Regions from separate parts of the Streptomyces sp. NPDC005141 genome, predicted to be linked through region 2. Evidence: riboswitches for the same ligand, from Rfam matches in the RefSeq annotation. Region 2 holds a riboswitch; the other holds the start of a gene.

Region 1 (9,594 bases), on a different contig from region 2:
AAGGCGCCCGTGGAGGTCCAGTGGTTCATGGCTTCCCAGGCGATCAGGGTCAGCCGCCGGTCGATGCCGATCTGCGTCATCTTCTCGTCCTGCACGCAGTGCGGCCACCCCCACAGCACCTGTCCCTCGCGCAGTTCGGCGATGTCGTCGTGCATGGGTTTGGGCAGCAGCATGATGTCGCACTCGGCGATGAGCTGTTCGCGGGTGCGCAGGCCGGCCACGAGTGGTCGCAGCGCGGCGTCGGCGACGCCGAACCGTTCGCCGTAGCCGTGTTCGAGGAAGATCTTCTCGCGCAGGTCCGGGGCTATCCGGTCGAGGTGGCGAGGGTGCAGGGGCAGACGGAACTCGTTCTCCTTGCGGGAGGAGGCGAGAACTCCGAGACTCATCAGACTCATGTGGGGCGGCTCATTTCCGACCGGACGCTCTGTGCTCCGGCCTTGCCGTTCCCCGAGGGCGACGCCGAAATGGATGACGGCGTGCGAAGTGCGCTCGGTACCGCCACCGTACTCCGGTCCCGGCCGCGGATCGCTCACCGTTCGTCCGAGCGCGACGGATCCGCGGGTCCCCGGGACCGGGGCGCGGGGCGCTCCCGTGGCCTCCGGCGCCGGTGGTCTCTAGGCGCCGCCGGCCCACGCGCGCAGCTCGGCCTTGCTCGCGAAGTCCGCGACGTCCTTGTCCACCGGCTCGTCGGTGTACTGGTGGAAGCGCCACTTCGCCTTGATGCGAGGTTCGCCGGCGGTGACGTAGTCGGCGATCCAGAGGCCGTCGCCGGCGTACGAGGTGGTGTCGACGTTCAGCCAGAAGTTCCGGTTGGCGTAGAGCAGCACGCGGTGGTCCGGGCGGAGGTCCTTCACCTTGCGGATGAAGCGGTCCTTCTCCGCGTTGCTCGCGTGGGTTCCGTCGCCCGTGGTCTCCCAGTCGACGACGAGCAGGTCGCCCGCCTTCTCGGGGGCCTTGCTCACGAAGTACGCGGCCTGGGCGGTGATGTCGCCCGGCCACAGGAAGTGGTAGAAGCCCACCACACAGTCCGCGTCACGGGCTGTCCTCGCCTGAGCGGTGAGCTTCGGATTGACGTACGAGCGGCCTTCCGTCGCCTTGACGAAGACGAAGGAGAGGCCGGAGGTGCCGTACGCGGACGACTGGTAGGCGCTGACGTCGATGCCTCGCAGCATGGATGGAGCCTCCGTGCGTGGGGGGACGGGCCGTGTGGGGTGACGGCCGGTGTTCGTGGGGGAACAACTACCTTTCAACTGCCCCCACTTCGCCCGCCCCACCCTCGTACGGGTGTCCGGCGCGCGCCCCGCTCCTCCCGGGGCCGGGCCGCCGGCAGACGGCCGGCGCCCTGTGGGCCGGGTCAGGGCCTGTTCGTCAGCACTCGATGATGTTGACCGCCAGCCCGCCCCGGGCCGTCTCCTTGTACTTCACGCTCATGTCGGCGCCGGTCTCCTTCATGGTCTTGATGACCTTGTCGAGGGAGACCATGTGGGAGCCGTCGCCGCGCATGGACATCCTGGCCGCCGTGACGGCCTTCACCGCGGCCATGCCGTTGCGCTCGATGCAGGGGATCTGGACCAGTCCGCCGACCGGGTCGCAGGTCAGGCCGAGGTTGTGCTCCATGCCGATCTCGGCGGCGTTCTCGACCTGCTCGGGGCTGCCCCCGAGCACCTCGGCCAGCGCGCCCGCCGCCATGGAGCAGGCCGAGCCGACCTCGCCCTGGCAGCCGACCTCGGCGCCCGAGATGGAGGCGTTCTCCTTGAAGAGCATGCCGATGGCTCCGGCCGCGAGCAGGAACCGTACGACGCCCTCCTCGTCGGCGCCCGGCACGAAGTTGATGTAGTAGTGCAGCACCGCCGGGATGATGCCCGCCGCGCCGTTGGTGGGGGCGGTGACCACGCGTCCGCCCGCCGCGTTCTCCTCGTTGACCGCCATCGCGTAGAGGGTGATCCACTCCATCGCGTGGGCCAGCGGGTCGCCCTCGGCGCGCAGCTGGCGGGCCGAGTGGGCGGCGCGGCGGCGGACCCTGAGGCCGCCCGGCAGGATGCCCTCGCGGGCCATGCCGCGCGAGACGCACGCCTGCATCACGCGCCAGATGCCGAGGAGCCCTTCGCGGATCTCCTCCTCGGTGCGCCAGGCCCGTTCGTTCTCCAGCATCAGGGAGGAGATCGACAGGCCGGTCTCCTTCGTCAGCCGCAGCAGCTCGTCGCCCGTGCGGAACGGGTACTTCAGGATCGTGTCGTCGAGCTTGATGCGGTCCTCGCCGACCGCGTCCTCGTCGACGACGAAGCCGCCGCCCACCGAGTAGTACGTCTTCTCCAGGACGAGTTCACCCGAGGCGTCGTACGCGAAGATCGTCATGCCGTTGGCGTGGTACGGCAGGGCCTTGCGGCGGTGCAGGACCAGGTCGTCGTCGAAGGAGAAGTCGATCTCGTGCTCGCCGAGGAGGTTGAGGCGCCCGGAGGCCTTGATCCGCTCGACCCGCTCGTCGGCGCCCTCCACGTCCACCGTCCGGGGTGAGGCGCCCTCCAGGCCGAGCAGCACCGCCTTGGGGGTGCCGTGGCCGTGGCCGGTCGCGCCCAGGGAGCCGTACAGCTCGGCGCGTATCGCCGTGACCGGGGCCAGCAGGTCTTCGTTGCGCAGCCGCCGGGCGAACATGCGCGCCGCGCGCATCGGGCCCACGGTGTGGGAGCTGGACGGGCCGATGCCGATCGAGAACAGGTCGAAGACCGAGATGGCCACGGGAACTCCTTGCTGGTTTCGCCGGACGCCGTTGTCCGACGGAGGTGGTGCTGGACTGCATGGAACGGGGCACCGCGCTCTGCTTCCAGTGTGCGCGGTGCCCCGGACGTCCGTACGAAAAGTACCGCACGGACGAAAAGGTACGACAAAAAGCGTACGAAACTACTTCAGGCCGGGGTACAACGGGTGCTTATCGGCCAGAGCGGACACGCGGACCTTCAGGCCCTCCGCGTCGTAGGACGGCTTCAGTGCCTCGGCGATGATGTCCGCGACCTCGGTGAAGTCCTCGGCCGTGAAGCCGCGGGTGGCGAGGGCGGGCGTGCCGATGCGCAGGCCGGAGGTGACCATCGGCGGGCGGGGGTCGTTCGGGATGGCGTTGCGGTTGACGGTGATGCCGACCTCGTGGAGGCGGTCCTCGGCCTGCTGCCCGTCCAGCTCGGAGTTGCGCAGGTCGACCAGGACCAGGTGCACGTCCGTGCCCCCGGACAGGACGTCCACGCCCACGGCCTTCACGTCGTCCTGGACCAGGCGCTCGGCCAGGATGCGCGCGCCGTCCAGCGTGCGCTGCTGGCGCTCCTTGAAGTCGTCGGTGGCGGCGACCTTGAAGGAGACGGCCTTGGCGGCGATCACGTGCTCCAGCGGACCGCCCTGCTGACCGGGGAAGACCGCCGAGTTGATCTTCTTGGCCAGCTCGGCCGTCGAGAGGATCACGCCACCGCGGGGACCGCCGAGGGTCTTGTGGGTGGTCGTCGTGACGACGTGGGCGTGCGGCACCGGGTTCGGGTGCAGCCCCGCGGCCACCAGGCCGGCGAAGTGCGCCATGTCGACCATGAGGTACGCGCCCACCTCGTCGGCGATGCGGCGGAACTCGGCGAAGTCCAGCTGCCGCGGGTACGCGGACCAGCCGGCCACGATCAGCTTCGGCCGGGACTCCTTGGCGAGGCGCTCGACCTCGGCCATGTCGACCGTGCCGGTCTCGTCGCTCACGTGGTACGCGACCACGTTGTAGAGCTTGCCGGAGAAGTTGATCTTCATGCCGTGGGTGAGGTGCCCGCCGTGCGCGAGGTTCAGACCCATGATCGTGTCGCCCGGCTTGAGCAGCGCGAACATCGCGGCCGCGTTGGCCTGGGCACCGGAGTGCGGCTGCACGTTGGCGTGCTCGGCGCCGAACAGCGCCTTGACGCGGTCGATGGCGATCTGCTCGACCACGTCGACGTGCTCGCAGCCGCCGTAGTAACGGCGGCCCGGGTAGCCCTCGGCGTACTTGTTGGTCAGGACCGAGCCCTGGGCCTCCATGACCGCGACCGGAGCGAAGTTCTCCGAGGCGATCATCTCCAGGGTGGACTGCTGACGGTGCAGCTCGGCGTCGACGGCGGCGGCGACGTCCGGGTCCAGCTCGTGAAGGGGGGTGTTCAGAAGCGACATGCGGTGACTCCTCAGCCGGCGGTGAAGGCGGCGTACTCGTCGGCGGACATCAGGTCCTCGGGCTCGTCCGTGACGCGGACCTTGAACAGCCAGCCACCCTCGAAGGGGGCGGAGTTCACCAGCGACGGGTCGTCCACCACGTCCTGGTTGGCCTCGACGACCTCGCCGGCCACGGGGGAGTACAGGTCGCTGACGGACTTGGTCGACTCCAGCTCGCCGCAGGAGTCGCCCGCGGCCACGGTGTCACCGACCGCCGGAAGCTGGGCGTAGACGACATCGCCGAGCGCGTTGGCCGCGAACTCGGTGATGCCGACCGTCGCGACGCCGTCCTCGGCGACGGACAGCCACTCGTGCTCCTTGCTGTAGCGCAGCTGCTGGGGGTTGCTCATGGCCTGAATTCTCCTGTACGCGGGGGAGTGCTGATGAAGGGAAGCGTGTGACCCGGGCGGATGTGCCCAGGGTCACTTCTGACGCGCGACGGGGTCGACGGTCACGGCCGGCGCCCGACGGGCATTCGTGTCATGTCCGGTCCTCGCGGACCAGTGTCACTTCTGACGCTTGTAGAACGGCAGCGCCACGACCTCGTACGGTTCGTGGCTGCCCCGGATGTCCACGCCGACACCGGCGGTGCCCGGCGCTGCGTGCGCGGCGTCGACGTACGCCATCGCGATGGGCTTGCCCAGCGTGGGGGAGGGGGCGCCGGAGGTGATCTCGCCGATCACCCGGCCGTCGGTGACGACCGAGTACCCGGCGCGCGGCACGCGACGCCCCTCGGCGATCAGGCCGACGAGGACCCGCGGCGGGTTCTGCTCGGCGCGGGAGGCGGCCTCCTCGAGCGCGGCGCGCCCCACGAAGTCGCCCTCCTTCTCGAACTTCACGACCCGTCCGAGGCCGGCGTCGAAGGGGGTCAGCGCGGTGGTCAGCTCGTGCCCGTACAGCGGCATGCCCGCCTCCAGACGCAGCGTGTCGCGGCACGACAGACCGCAGGGGACCAGTCCGGCCGGGGTGCCCGCGTCGGTCAGCGCCTGCCACACCTTCTCGGCGTCGGCGGGGGCCACGAACAGCTCGAAGCCGTCCTCGCCGGTGTAGCCGGTACGGGCGATCAGGGCCGGAACGCCGGCCACCGTGCCCGGCAGGCCCGCGTAGTACTTCAGACCGTCGAGGTCCGCGTCGGTGACCGCCTTGAGGATGCCGGGGGACTCGGGTCCCTGCACGGCGATCAGGGCGTAGGCGTCACGGTCGTCGCGCACGACCGCGTCGAAACCGGCGGCGCGCTCGGTCAGGGCGTCCAGGACCACCTGGGCGTTGGAGGCGTTGGCGACGACCATGTATTCGTGCTCGGCCAGGCGGTAGACGATCAGGTCGTCCAGGATGCCGCCGTCCTCCCGGCAGATCATGGTGTAGCGGGCGCGGCCGACGCCGACGGTGGCGATGTTGCCGACCAGCGCGTGGTTCAGGAGAGCCGCCGCCTGCGGGCCGGTGACGGTGATCTCGCCCATGTGGGAGAGATCGAAGAGACCGGCCTTCGTACGGACGGCGAGGTGCTCGTCGCGCTCGGAGGCGTAGCGCAGGGGCATGTCCCAGCCTGCGAAGTCGGTCATCGTCGCGCCCAGCGAGCGATGCAGGGCATCGAGCGCGGTGTGACGGGGTGCGTTGCTGCTCATCGGTCTGGCTCCCAAGGCATGACGGCGAGGTCGTTCCTCCCCATCTGTCATCGGAACCTGAGAGGTTCATCAGTACCCCACGAAATGGTGGTCCTGACTTGCACCTTGGGTGGAGCCACTGGTCAGCGGCCCGCTTTTCAGATGTGCCTCGCCCGCGCGGTAACGGGGCCTGAGAGATTCAAGGGAGGGACTTGCTCCTTCGGCGCCCGGGTACACGTACCCAGGACTCTCCCGCGCGGATTCAAGCGGCCGGTATGCAGTTGGCGCGGCCATCATTGCACGCGCTGTCCGATCCCGGCAGTCCGCCATCTGTAACCGGCCTGTGGCAGTCCGCGTACCGAAACAGGAAGCGCCGGGCATTACCTTCTCTTTACACTCGAGGGGGATGGGACTCCACATCCATGGGGAGGACGGTCACGGTGAACAGGACCAGGGCGTACGCGGCGACCTCGGGTCTCGCGCTGCCGGAGCAGCCCGGCGCGACGGCCCGGGAGGCGTGCGGCCCGCTTCCGGCGGTCGTCGTCCGCGACCTACGCGACCGGGCGGGCCACAGCCCGCACGGTCTCCGCTTCGGGGCGGGCGACCTCGTGGTGGTCACCGGACTGCCCGGCAGCGGCAAGTCGACGCTGATGCGGCGGGCCGTGAAGGGCGCGCGCGTCGACTCGCAGGACACCCGCGACCGCTGGGACGGCCGGATGGCCCACCTGCTGCCCTACGCGGTCTACCGCCCGCTCGTCCGCCTCTCGCACTACGCCGGCCTGCGCCGCGCGCTGCGCGGCGGCGGCGGAGTCGTCGTGCACGACTGCGGCACGCAGGCCTGGGTGCGCCGCTGGCTCGCCCGCGAGGCCCGGCGCCGGGGCGGCGCACTGCACCTGCTGCTGCTCGACGTCACGCCGGACACCGCGCTGGACGGCCAGCGCGAGCGGGGCCGGGGCGTCTCGCGCTACGCCTTCGCGCGCCATCGCGGCGCGATCACCCGGCTGCTGCTCTCGATCGAGAAGGGCGGCCTGCCCGAGGGCTGCGGTTCGGCGGTGCTCATCGACCGGGACGCGGCGGACGTGCTGCGAAGGATCGACTTCGGCCACTGACCGGTCGCGGTGGCCCATTAACCTTTCCAGCCGGAACAGTGGTTCGAAGCAGGCGGTAGACAGATGGACTTCCCGGCACAGGCGCACCCCCACCCGCACGGCGGTTGGCCCGGCAACGAGCTGGAGGAGGTGCTGTCCGCCTCCCTCGGCGTACCCGCGGGGCCTTCCGCGGGCGCTCGCATCGTCGAGGTGCTCGGCCGCAGCTTCGTCTGGGTGCCCCTGCCCAACGGCGGTGGCCCGCAGAGCGGCCCGCTCGATCTGCCCACGATGGAGCTGGGGGGCCAGGTGTACGTCCCCGTCTTCAGCTCCGAGGAGCAGTTCCGCCAGGTCACCGGCGGACAGATGTCGTACACGATCGCGCCCGCCGTGGAGTTCGCCCGCGGACTTCCGCCGCAGGTCGGCATCGCGGTCAACCCGGACGGCGTGGTCGGTGTACCGCTGCCGCCGATGGCCGTCGCCGAGCTGTGCCGGGCCGGGCGGACCCCGCTCGACGGGCCGGCCAGCGGTGGCCGGGTGCGGCTCTTCGAACCCGACTGGCAGGAGGACCCGGTGGACTTCCTCGCCGCGGCCTCGGCCGAGTTCGCCGGGACCGGCGTCGTCCTGAGCGCCCGCCGCTGTCTGGCCAGCATCGAGGGCGACGATCCGGTCATGTTCATCGGCGTCGAACTCTCGCTGTGGGAGGGCGAGGTCCGCACGCTTCCCCTCGACGCCCTCGGCCGTGCCCTCGGTCGCGTCCCGATGAACATTCCGGTGAACCTGGTTCTCCTCGACGTGACGCAGGACCCGGTCGGCGACTGGATGCGAGCTCAGGTGCGCCCCTTCTACCAGCACGGTCACTGAACGACGCCGGTCCCGAGGGCGCACGGGGGACCGCGCGCCCTGCCGTCGACGGTCCGCGGCTTCTCCCGCGCGGTGCGTCTCGGCTCTCGGCTGCTTCCCCCGGCGGAGCGCGATCGCCGCATAAGCTGGTTTCATGGCCCGGTCGAGGTGTTGACGCACGTTCGTAACCGGTGCCTCAGGCGTAATGGATGAGTTCGTCGTGAATTGTTCGCGAAGGGGCGGTTGAGGGTGAGCGCGTCGGGCACGGCCGCGGCCGGGCAGGTCGAGCACATGCTGCGCCAGGTGACGCCCGGGCGTTACGACGCCTACGAGGCGCTCCTTCGCGCGCTCGCGACGCCGTCGTCCGGCCAGGTATGGATGCTGCTGTGGCACGGCCAGGCCGGCTCCCCGGACGCTCAGTACGGGAACATGCAGGTGGACGGCTTCGGGTACGCGCCCTGTGTCACCTCCGCCCAGGAACTCTCCGCCAGCGGCTGGAACCGCTCGTACGAGGTGGTGGACGGGCTGGACGTCGCCCGCACCCTGTACCCCGACCACTTCGGCCTCTGGCTCAATCCGCACGCCCCCGGCGGCGGCCTCGGCATCCCGTGGCTGGATCTGCGCCGGATCGCCACGGGCCTGGAGCGGCAGCCCGCCGGCCCGCTCCGGCTCTCCGAACCCGGCATCGAGATCCCGCAGTTCTACGCCCTGCTCACCCAGAACGCGCATCTCACCCCGGCCGTACGCTCGTTGCGGCGTGCCTGGGTCCAGCCGACGCTCGGGGCGCCGTATCTCGCCATCGGCCTTGACGTGTACGACACTTCGCCGCCCGCCGTCGACTCGGTGCGGGCGATGATGCAGCAGTCCATCGGCGCCGTTCCGGACGGGCTGCCGGTCTCCACCGTCGCGATGTCGGACGAGTTCGACCCGGTCGCGATGTGGCTGCGCGCCAATGCCCGGCCGTTCTACGACCGTGAGGCGCACGCGGCTCCCGTCCGCGGGTACGGCGGCCCGTCGCCGCACGGTGCCGCGTACTGACCGGACCGCGTCGGAGGCGGACCTCTCGACGCGATCGGCCTGACGCCGGAACAAGAACGCCGCCCCTCGTCGACATGAGCGGGGCGGCGCCTCGCTGTCACCGTGACACGGCGGACGGCGGGACTTCCTCCGTGACGCCGCGGACGTTCCGGCGTGCGCGGCTCCGGCAGCACCCATGGTCAGGGGCACGGCGCAGGTGCCGCCCAAGAGCGTCCGAGCGGCAGGCCGAGGCCACTTCGACATGGCGTGCCCATTTCAATCTCCCGGTGACTTGCGACTCCCTGCGGCCTCGTGGGTCCTCGGGCGGTGAATGTGGCCGATCCTGATCCATGGACGGCTGGAAGAGGCCTTGTGGTGATTTGGTGCAAACGTGGGCGATATCGCCCAACTCTGCACCGGAATGTCCCGGTTGTGGCAGTTCGATCCTTGATATCCGCCGTCCGGATAACGGAACCTCCCTGATGGCATCACGTTTGCGCATCCATTCACCGTCAAGTCTGGCAACAGATCGCCAATGCATTGAAGACTTCCGGCTCCAGGGGTTTAACCCCTGCGTACTACGGACTGATCACGCCGCTACAGCGGCAAGTGTGGGCCGGCTACCGCCGGTTGAGAGGGGTCCCTGCCAGATGACGGCACCATTGCACGAGCCGACGGCTGAAGTCGCGCCGAGCGCGGCTGAGGAGGCGGCGCTCGCCGGCTCCGCCGAGGCGAAGGCGGTACAAGGACGTTCCCTCGGCCGCATCGCCTGGGAGCGCCTGAAGCGGGACAAGCTGGCCCTGACGGGCGGCGTCGTGGTGCTCGTGCTGATCCTGGTCGCGATC
Region 2 (9,594 bases):
AGCCTGCTGTGCAACGGCGTTCTGCTCTTCGAGGACACCGGTGAGCTCCTGCCGGACGGCCAGATCATCGCCCCGCACCGCCCCCTGGGCGGCGCACCGGTGATGACGGCCGCCTGAGCCGCACGACCGGGCGGCCTGACAAGCCGCCCAGACACACGAGGGGCCGGCCCGGAGACGTACTCTCCGAACCGGCCCCGACGCATGTCCGAGGGTGATCACTCCCCGTAGCCGTTCACGTTCCGAGCGGTGATCAGTCCTCGTACGCGTCCAGTGGCGGGCAGGAGCAGACGAGGTTGCGGTCGCCGTACGCCTGGTCGATGCGGCGCACCGGCGGCCAGTACTTGTCGGCGGGCGAGACACCGGCCGGGAAGACGGCCTCCTCGCGGCTGTACGGGTGCTCCCAGTCGCCGCCGAGCGCGGCGGCGGTGTGCGGTGCCCCGCGCAGCGGGTTGTCGTCCACGGCCCACTCGCCGGAACCGACCTTCTCGATCTCCGCGCGGATCGCGATCATCGCGTCGCAGAACCGGTCGATCTCGCCCAGGTCCTCGGACTCGGTCGGCTCGATCATCAGCGTGCCGGCCACCGGGAACGACATCGTCGGCGCGTGGAAGCCGTAGTCGATCAGGCGCTTGGCGATGTCGTCGACGCTCACGCCGGTCGCCTTGGTGAGCGGGCGCAGGTCGATGATGCACTCGTGCGCGACCAGGCCACCGGGGCCGGTGTACAGCACCGGGTAGTGCGGCTCCAGGCGCTTGGCGATGTAGTTCGCGGAGAGCACGGCAACCTGCGTGGCGCGCTTGAGGCCCTCGCCACCCATCAGCCGGACGTACGACCAGGAGATGGGCAGGATGCCCGCGGAGCCCCAGGGAGCGGCCGAGATCGGGCCGACACCGGTCTCGGGACCGGCCTCGGGCTGGAGCGGGTGGTTCGGCAGGTACGGCGCCAGGTGCGCGCGCACACCGACCGGGCCGACGCCCGGACCGCCGCCGCCGTGCGGGATGCAGAAGGTCTTGTGCAGGTTCAGGTGCGAGACGTCGCCGCCGAAGTGGCCCGGCTTGGCGAGGCCCACCAGGGCGTTGAGGTTGGCGCCGTCGACGTAGACCTGGCCGCCGGCCTCGTGCACCTGGGCGCAGATGTCGGCGACGTGCTCCTCGAACACTCCGTGCGTCGAGGGGTACGTGATCATCAGGACCGACAGTTCGTCGCGGTACTGCTCGATCTTGGCGCGCAGGTCCTCGACGTCGATCTCACCGTCGTCCGCGGTCTTCACGACGACGACCTTCATGCCGGCCATCACGGCGCTGGCGGCGTTGGTGCCGTGCGCGGAGGACGGGATGAGGCAGACGGTGCGCTGGTCGTCGCCGTTGGCGCGGTGGTAGCCGCGGACGGCCAGCAGACCGGCCAGCTCACCCTGCGAACCGGCGTTGGGCTGGAGCGACACCGTGTCGTAGCCGGTGACCTCGGCGAGCTGGTCCTCGAGCTCGTGGATGAGCGTCAGGTAACCCCGCGCCTGCTCGGCGGGCACGAAGGGGTGCAGCTGACCGAACTCGGGCCAGGTGACCGGCTCCATCTCGGTGGTCGCGTTGAGCTTCATCGTGCAGGAGCCCAGCGGGATCATGCCGCGGTCGAGCGCGTAGTCGCGGTCGGAGAGCCTGCGCAGGTAGCGCAGCATCGCGGTCTCGGAGCGGTGCTCGTGGAAGACGGGGTGCGTGAGGTACTCGTCGGTGCGCAGCAGCGCGGCCGGCAGGGTGTCCTCCGCGCTCGCGTCCAGCGCCTCGATGTCGCCGTCGACGCCGAAGGCGGTCCATACGGCGGCCAGCTGAGCGCGCGTGGTCGTCTCGTCGCACGAGATCGACACATGGTCGGCGTCGGCGGGGTGGAGGTTGACGCCGTGGTCGCGGGCAGCGGCCACGATGTCGGCGGCCCGGCCCGGGACCCGCACGGTGAGCGTGTCGAAGTACGCGCCGTGCACGACCTCGGCACCGCCGGCGGTGAGACCCGCGGCGAGGACAGTGGCGTAGCGGTGGGTACGCCGCGCGATGGTGCGCAGGCCGTCGGGACCGTGGTAGACGGCGTACATTCCTGCCATCACGGCGAGCAGGACCTGAGCAGTACAGATGTTGCTGGTCGCCTTCTCACGGCGGATGTGCTGCTCACGCGTCTGCAGGGCGAGGCGGTACGCCTTGTGCCCGTCGGCGTCCACGGAAACACCGACCAGCCGGCCGGGGAGACTGCGCGCGAACTTCTCGCGCACCGCCATGTAACCGGCGTGCGGTCCGCCGAAGCCCATCGGCACACCGAAGCGCTGCGTCGTACCGACCGCGATGTCCGCGTCGAGCTCGCCGGGCGAGGTCAGCAGGGTCAGGGCGAGCAGATCGGCGGCGACGGTGACGACCGCGCCCAGCTCGTGCGCCTGGTCGATGATCGGCTTGATGTCGCGTACGGCACCGGAGGCGCCCGGGTACTGGACCAGCACGCCGTTGATCTCGCGCCCGGCCAGGTCGGCCGGAATGCCTTCGCCGAGGTCGGCGACGACGACCTCGACACCGGTCGGCTCGGCGCGGGTCTCGATGACGGCGATGGTCTGCGGCAGCGCGTCCGCGTCGACCAGGAAGAGGCCCTTCTTGTTCTTGCCCATGCGGCGGGACAACGCCATCGCCTCGGCGGCGGCGGTGCCCTCGTCGAGCAGCGAGGCACCGGACGTCGGCAGTCCGGTCAGCTCGGCGACGACGGTCTGGAAGTTCAGCAGCGCCTCGAGACGGCCCTGCGAGATCTCCGGCTGGTACGGCGTGTACGCGGTGTACCAGGCCGGGTTCTCCATGACGTTGCGCAGGATCACCGGCGGCGTGAACGTGCCGTAGTAACCGAGGCCGATCATCGAACCGAGCACCTGGTTGCGGTCCGCGAGGGAGCGGAGCTCGGCCAGTACCTCGGCCTCGGTGCGCGCGGCCGGCAGCTTCAGGGCCTCGGCGTTCTTGATCACGTCCGGCACCGCGGCGGCCGTCAGCTCGTCGAGCGAGCCGTATCCGACGTGCGCGAGCATCTTGGCCCGTGCTTCGGAGTCGGGCCCGATGTGGCGCTGCTCGAAGGGGATTCCCTGTTCGAGCTCGGAGAGCGGAATGCGATGGGCGGTCATTGCGGAGGCCTCCTGGTCTGACGCGACCTTCGAGGGGCACCCCTGCACGGGTACCCCGACGGCCTCCCCCTCTGTCATCTCAACCTGAGAGTTTCACCGGACCGTCCAGGGACGTCCCGGTTTTCACCGTCGGTGAGGGCGGAGGCCATCGGCACCCGCCCTGCTTTCCAGAGTGACCTCGTCCGTGCGGTACGTGAGCCTGAGAGATTCCGGGGAGGATTTGCTCCTTCGGCGCCTCCGGTGAAGTCTGGAGGACTCTCCCGCACGGGATCAGCAGCCGTCTGCCAGCCTACCAGCGAGGACAAGACACCAGCCTTCGAGTGGCCACCTTCCTGAATGTGCTCTTTCGTAGTGCTTACGGATGAGTTTGCGACCACGTGGAGGGCCCGTGCAGACCGACATCGATCCGCGCAACCTGATCGGCCGCAAGGCGTTCGACCGCAATGGCACCAAGATCGGCACGATCGACGAGGTCTATCTCGACGACGCGACCGGTGTTCCGGAGTGGGCGGCCATACGCACCGGCCTGTTCAGCAGAGACGCCTTCGTTCCGCTGGAGCCCAGCGAAGTCGTCGAGGGGACCCTGCGCATTCCCTTCGAACGAGCCCTGATCAAGGACGCCCCCGACTTCGGTGTCGGACGTCACCTCTCCCCCGAACAGGAACTCCAGCTCTACCACCACTACGGTCTCGACGTGGCGGCCCCTCCCCCGCCGCCGGACCGGGACTTCGGCCGACTCGCGGGCACGGAGGACGCCTGAGACCCCGGGTCCTGATCCTGCGTCCCGGGTTCCGACGCCCATGGCCCGGAACCCGCCGGCAGCCCATCGGCCGTCTCGGGTCTTCGCTCCACCAGCGGCAGCGGATCCGCCGGTTCCAGCCGCGGATCCTCCGTCCGGAACGTCTTCACCCGCCCGGGCTCGGAGTAGGGCGTCTCGAACCGCACCGTGACCCGCCCCAGCCCGCTTCCCTGCACCCATCCGTGCCCGTACTCGGCGTGCCGCACGTCGTGCCCCGAGGGCCACCGCCGCTCGGCGGGCGGTTCCTCCTCCGCGGCGGCACCCTCCGCCGGCTCGTCCGCCGGATGCTCTTCGGCCGTCGGCTCGGCAGAGGCCTGGGCCTGCGCGAACAGGTCCTCCTGCGTGTAGTCGGCGAGCCCGGAGACGCCGACCCCCAGCAGGCGTACGCCTCCGGTCGTGTCCACGCCCTCCAGCAACCGCGCGGCGGCCTCCCGCACCACCCCGGCGTCGTCCGTGGGCCCCCGCAGCGTCTCGGACCGGGTCAGCGTCGAGAAGTCGTACCTGCGCACCTTCAGCACGATGGTCCGCCCCGACAGTCCGGCCCCGCGCAGCCGCCGCACACACCGGTCCGCGAGCCGCGCCACCTCCAGCCCCACCCGGACCCGGTCGTGGATGTCCACGTCGTACGTGTCCTCGACCGACACCGACTTGGTCTCCCGCTCGGCCACCACGGGCCGGTCGTCGTGCGCCAGCGCCATCGCGAACAGCGCGTGCCCGTGCGCCTTCCCCAGCAGACGTACGAGTTCGTCCTCGCCCGCCTCGGCGATTTCCTCGACGGTGGTGATGCCGGCCCGCCGCAGATGGTCGCCGGTAGCCGGCCCCACACCCGGCAGCGTCCGCACCGGCATCGGCCCGAGCAGCGCGCGCTCGGTGCCCGGCTCGATCAGCACGAGCCCGTCGGGCTTGGCCTGCTCCGAGGCGATCTTCGCCAGCATCTTGGAGGCTGCGAGCCCCACCGACCCCGTGAGCCCCGTGACCGCCCGGATGTCCGAGCGCAGCTTGGCACCGGTCAGCCGCGCGGAGGCGTCGTCCCAGGCCGTCCCGCCCGCCTCCAGATCCACGAACGCCTCGTCCAGGCTCAGCGGCTCCACCAGCGGCGACAGGGTCCGCAGCAGCCCCATCACCTGCTCGCTGACCTCCCGGTAGAGCCCGAAGCGCGGCACGAGATAGGCGGCGTTCGGAGCGCGCCGGCGCGCCTGGGCCATGGGCATCGCCGAGTTCACCCCGAAGACGCGCGCCTCGTACGAGGCGGTGGCGACGACCCCACGCGGCCCGAGCCCGCCCACGACGACGGCCTTCCCGCGCAGGCTCGGCTTGGACGCCTGCTCCGCCGAGGCGAAGAAGGCGTCCATGTCGAGATGCAGGATCGTGGGCGCGGTTCTCACATGTCCGATGCTGCCCTACGCCACTGACAATGCCCCCGCACGCCGGGGCATCACGTCATCGAAGGTCCCACGCGTCACACCGCGCGGTTGCGTCTCCGCGCCAGCTCGTCGGCGGGGTTGTGCCCGAGAAGCGTCTCACCGGTGTCCACGCGCTCTCCGTGCAGCTGCGACAGGGCGCCCTCGACGTCCCGCCACACCACGCCCACGGCGATACCGAAGACCCCCTGACCGCCCTGCAGCAACGCGTGGACCTCGTCGGGCGAGGTGCACTCGTAGACCGTCGCGCCGTCGCTCATCAGCGTCATGCGCTCCAGGTCCTGGAATCCGCGCTCCCTCAGGTGCTGGACCGTGGTGCGGATGTTCTGCAGCGACACCCCGGTGTCGAGGAACCGCTTGACGATCTTCAGGACCACCACGTCCCGGAAGCTGTAGAGACGCTGCGTCCCCGACCCGTAGGCGGGACGCACACTGGGCTCGACCAGCCCGGTCCGCGCCCAGTAGTCCAGCTGCCGGTAGGTGATGCCCGCGGCGGCACACGCCGTGGGTCCCCGGTAACCGACCTCCTCGGGAACAGCCTCTCCCTCACCGGGTACCGCCGCCGGCCGCCGCGGAACGTGATCGGCCGCGCCGCCATGATGGGGATGCCCCCTGCTCGAGCCGAGCCGAGAGCTTGGGGGAGGGTACGGGCCGCTCTCCCCCAGACCGTGTCCGGGGGCACCCCCAGCCGTACCGTCGCCGCTGCTTCTCACGCCGACCTCCGTCCTTGACCTGCCTTCTCGACGGTAGGCAGTCACCAGGGCCGCGTCAACGATCGCCACACTCGGCACGCCGAGTGATAATCACCCTAAGAGTGGTTTCCCGTGCCCTACCGCGGGGAAAGGCTAGCCGAATGCTCCCGGCACGGGCCGCGGCACACCACACTCGCCGCGGGCAAATGCCACCGGGCGCTTCCCTCCGCTCCCCGGTGTCACTGGCTGTTGGTGCCGAAGTCCTCGGGCGAGATCTGGTCGAGGAACTCGCGGAACTTCTCCACCTCGTCCTCCTGCTCGTCCGGGATCGCGATGCCCGCGTCGTCGAGCACTCCGTCACTGCCGTAGATCGGCGTCCCGGTGCGCAGGGCAAGCGCTATGGCATCGGACGGACGGGCACTCACCTCGACCCCGCTGGCGAACACGAGCTCGGCGTAGAAGACGCCCTCGCGCAGGTCCGTGATCCGTACTTCGGTGAGCTCCTGGCCGACGGCCTCCAGCACGTCCTTGAACAGGTCGTGGGTCAGCGGTCGCGCGGGGGCCATGCCCTGCTGAGCGAAAGCGATCGCCGTCGCCTCCCCCGGTCCGATCCAGATGGGGAGGTAGCGGTCGCCTCCCACTTCACGCAGAAGCACGATCGGTTGGTTGGAGGGCATTTCGACCCGGACACCTACGACATCGAGCTCGTTCACACAGCAACCCTAGGCCGTGCCCGGGACGTTTGGGTAGTCGGGCACAGAACGGGTGGACGATCCACAGCCTGCACCGGTGCCCCGGATCAGCGCAGTCGCACACCCAGCGCGGTCTGCACGAGCGCCGCGTGCAGCTTCACCGTGAGGCCCGCGAGCTCCTTCGTACGGGCCTCCGCGTGCGCCCGGGTCTGCGGATTGCGGTGCCGCCGCAGGGGCGCGACCACCTGGTCCACGAGCCCCGCGTCGCGCTCCGCCGCCGCCTTCATCGCCCGCAGATGGCGCGGCTCGATCCCGAACCGTCCCAGCTCGACGACGAGCGCTGCGACGGTCACCGCCTCGGCGTCGTAGACACCGTCGGGCAACGGGCCGATCAGCCCGTACGACTCCCACTCCTGGAGCTCCTGCTCGCCGATCTCCGCGGCGGCCAGCAGCTCCTCACGGCCCACCCGGGCCGCCGTGGGCCCCTCGGGCTCGCCGTAGAGCTCTCCGAGGCGTTCTCCCTCGCCCGAGTCGCGCTGGCGTCCCACGGACGGCAGACGCACCTGCTCACCGCGCTCCAGGGCGTCCAGGTGCTCGCGGATCACCTTCAGCGGCAGGTAGTGGTCACGCTGCATCCTCAGGACGTGGCCCAGTCGCTCGACGTCGTTCGTGCTGAACTTGCGGTACCCGGAAGGGGTCCGCCGCGGCTCGACGAGTCCCTCCGACTCCAGGAACCTGATCTTGGAGATGGTGACTTCGGGGAACTCGTCGCGCAGCACGTTCAGCACCGCGCCGATGCTCATCAGCCCACTGTCCGCCGCGGCGGTACCGCTGCCGGCACCGCCGCTCGGTGTTTGAAGCATGGACATTCCCTCGGTGTCCCCCCGGACGGAGTTGGGGGAGGGGTCAGATGCCCCGCTGGCTCGCGTAGAACACCAGCCGGTACTTGCCGATCTGCACCTCGTCACCGTTCGACAGCGGGACCTGGTCGATCCGCTCCCGGTTCACGTACGTGCCGTTCAGGCTGCCGACGTCGGCGACCGTGAACGAACCGTCCGCCACACGACGGAACTCCACGTGCCGGCGCGACACGGTCACGTCGTCGAGGAAGATGTCGCTCTGCGGATGACGCCCGGCCGTGGTCAGCTCACCGTCCAGCAGGAAGCGGCTGCCCGAGTTCGGGCCGCGACGCACCACCAGCAGCGCCGAGCCGACCGGCAGCGCGTCGACCGCCGCCTGGGCCTCCGGGGAGAGCATCGGCGACGGCGTCTGGCCCGTCACCTCCGCGTCGTAGGCCTCGATGCCGGAGATGGAGATCGTGGACGTCGTCTCCGACGGACGCTCCGCGGCGCCCCGCAGCGGCGCACCGCAGTTGGAGCAGAACCGGCTGTTCTCCGCGTTGCGGTTACCGCACCTCGTACACACCTGGGCCGACATGGACGGATCCTCCTGCCGCGGCTGCCCACCAGGGGCATGGGACGCATACGGATCGGGGGCGAACCCTCCACCCGTGCTTGAGGCTGACGGGTCTCCGAAACCTATGCGGCCGGGCTGCGCAGGGTCAACAGACGACGCGCCCTGACCACCGGGACCGGTGACCTGGTCCCGGAACAGCGGGCGGTCGCCGCCCTGGGCCTCCGCATCTCCCTGACGCGGTGCACGGTGCCGGGCAGTCGCGTTGTCACCACTGCCCTCTCGCGCGCTCTTGCCGAACAACTTCGCAAACAACTTCACGGGCGATTCCCCTTGACCGAAACAGACCCGCCCGTGGGGCAGGACGAACCCTGATTGAACACACCGGTCGACCCGGACATCCTCACAACGTCCGTATCCACCAGACAGTTTCCACCACGCACCACCCATTCGGTGCGCCGACCCCCCGCAACCTCTTGCCCTCGCCCGGCGGCCCCCATGCGACCCCGGTTCACCGCGAGGACGACCGAGCGTAGTCAGGCCGCTCCGCCGGTCGCAAGGCGTCCACGACGATCTTCGTCGAGCGGTCCACGGTGACGGTGGCCTGCTCCTTCTCCAGTGTCTGCACCACGCCTCCCGGGATGTTCAGCGCCGGCTCAAGGTCCTGCGGCTTGCCGATGACCTTGAAACGATAGGGCTGGGTGATCTTGTTCCCGTCGACCTTCACTCCGCCGCCGGAATCGGCGAGGTAGGTACCCGCGACCACGCGTACGCCGTTCACCTGGATCGCCTCCGCGCCGGCCGCGCGCAGCTCCTGGATCGCGTCGAGCAGCATGTCCGCTTTGACCGTCCCCTTCGTGTCGTCGATCGTCAGGGTGATGCCGGGTCCCTGAGCGGATACGGTGCCCGCCAGGATGCCGAGTTGCTTCTCCTTCTCGACCGTCTGCTTGCGGGCCTCCTCGGCCTGGTCCGAGCTGTTCTCCAGCTCGGTGCGCTGATCCTCGAGACCCTGCTTCTCGTCCTCAAGACGCTGAGTTCGGTTGTCGAGTTCATCGAGAATGCGCACGAGATCCTCTTGGCGTGCTCCGCGCAGGGCGCTGTCGCCGTCGCTGTTGGATGCCACCTGGACGGCCAGGCCGAAGCCGAGGCCGAACAGCAGCAACGCGACGATGAGTTGGGCGCGCGACACGCGCGGCGGCCACAAGCCCTTGACCAGCCTCTGACGGCCGGAGAGCGACGGCTCGCCGTTCTCCTCGGCCTTCTCCGGCTCGGGCTCCTCCGCGGCCGCGGGGACCTCTTCCGGCAGCTCTCTGCGCAGCGGGTTCTCGGGGACTTCGTCCTCGTTGCTCTTGCTCATCGCCCTCACGCCCGGAACACGTGCCGACGGATCGCCGCGGCGTTGGAGAAGATGCGGATGCCGAGGACGACCACGACACCGGTG

What was found. Region 2 has a riboswitch for glycine ahead of gcvP (aminomethyl-transferring glycine dehydrogenase). Riboswitches for the same ligand answer to the same signal wherever they lie in the genome.
Region 1: another riboswitch for glycine. It lies ahead of gcvT (glycine cleavage system aminomethyltransferase GcvT); the one in region 2 lies ahead of gcvP (aminomethyl-transferring glycine dehydrogenase).

Annotation. Positions count from the first base shown of each region.
Region 1 covers NZ_JBSFYW010000008.1:172,144-181,737, reverse strand. Annotated here, with positions in the region: gene ACWD68_RS09275 (N(5)-(carboxyethyl)ornithine synthase) at 1-395, opposite strand, end outside; gene ACWD68_RS09270 (glycoside hydrolase family 25 protein) at 615-1,172, opposite strand; gene ACWD68_RS09265 (L-serine ammonia-lyase) at 1,369-2,736, opposite strand; gene glyA (serine hydroxymethyltransferase) at 2,899-4,161, opposite strand; gene gcvH (glycine cleavage system protein GcvH) at 4,173-4,550, opposite strand; gene gcvT (glycine cleavage system aminomethyltransferase GcvT) at 4,707-5,825, opposite strand; glycine riboswitch at 5,860-5,972, opposite strand; glycine riboswitch at 5,973-6,069, opposite strand; gene ACWD68_RS09245 (AAA family ATPase) at 6,245-6,913, shown strand; gene ACWD68_RS09240 (enhanced serine sensitivity protein SseB) at 6,977-7,753, shown strand; gene ACWD68_RS09235 (enhanced serine sensitivity protein SseB C-terminal domain-containing protein) at 7,982-8,770, shown strand; gene ACWD68_RS09230 (ABC transporter permease) at 9,400-9,594, shown strand, end outside.
Region 2 covers NZ_JBSFYW010000068.1:4,689-14,282, reverse strand. Annotated here, with positions in the region: gene ACWD68_RS35140 (DUF5999 family protein) at 1-117, shown strand, start outside; gene gcvP (aminomethyl-transferring glycine dehydrogenase) at 251-3,136, opposite strand; glycine riboswitch at 3,314-3,409, opposite strand; gene ACWD68_RS35130 (PRC-barrel domain-containing protein) at 3,525-3,896, shown strand; gene ACWD68_RS35125 (DNA polymerase IV) at 3,818-5,320, opposite strand; gene ACWD68_RS35120 (MerR family transcriptional regulator) at 5,395-6,069, opposite strand; gene ACWD68_RS35115 (bifunctional nuclease family protein) at 6,288-6,761, opposite strand; gene ftsR (transcriptional regulator FtsR) at 6,848-7,603, opposite strand; gene ACWD68_RS35105 (FHA domain-containing protein) at 7,647-8,603, opposite strand; gene ACWD68_RS35100 (DUF881 domain-containing protein) at 8,665-9,510, opposite strand; gene ACWD68_RS35095 (small basic family protein) at 9,516-9,594, opposite strand, start outside.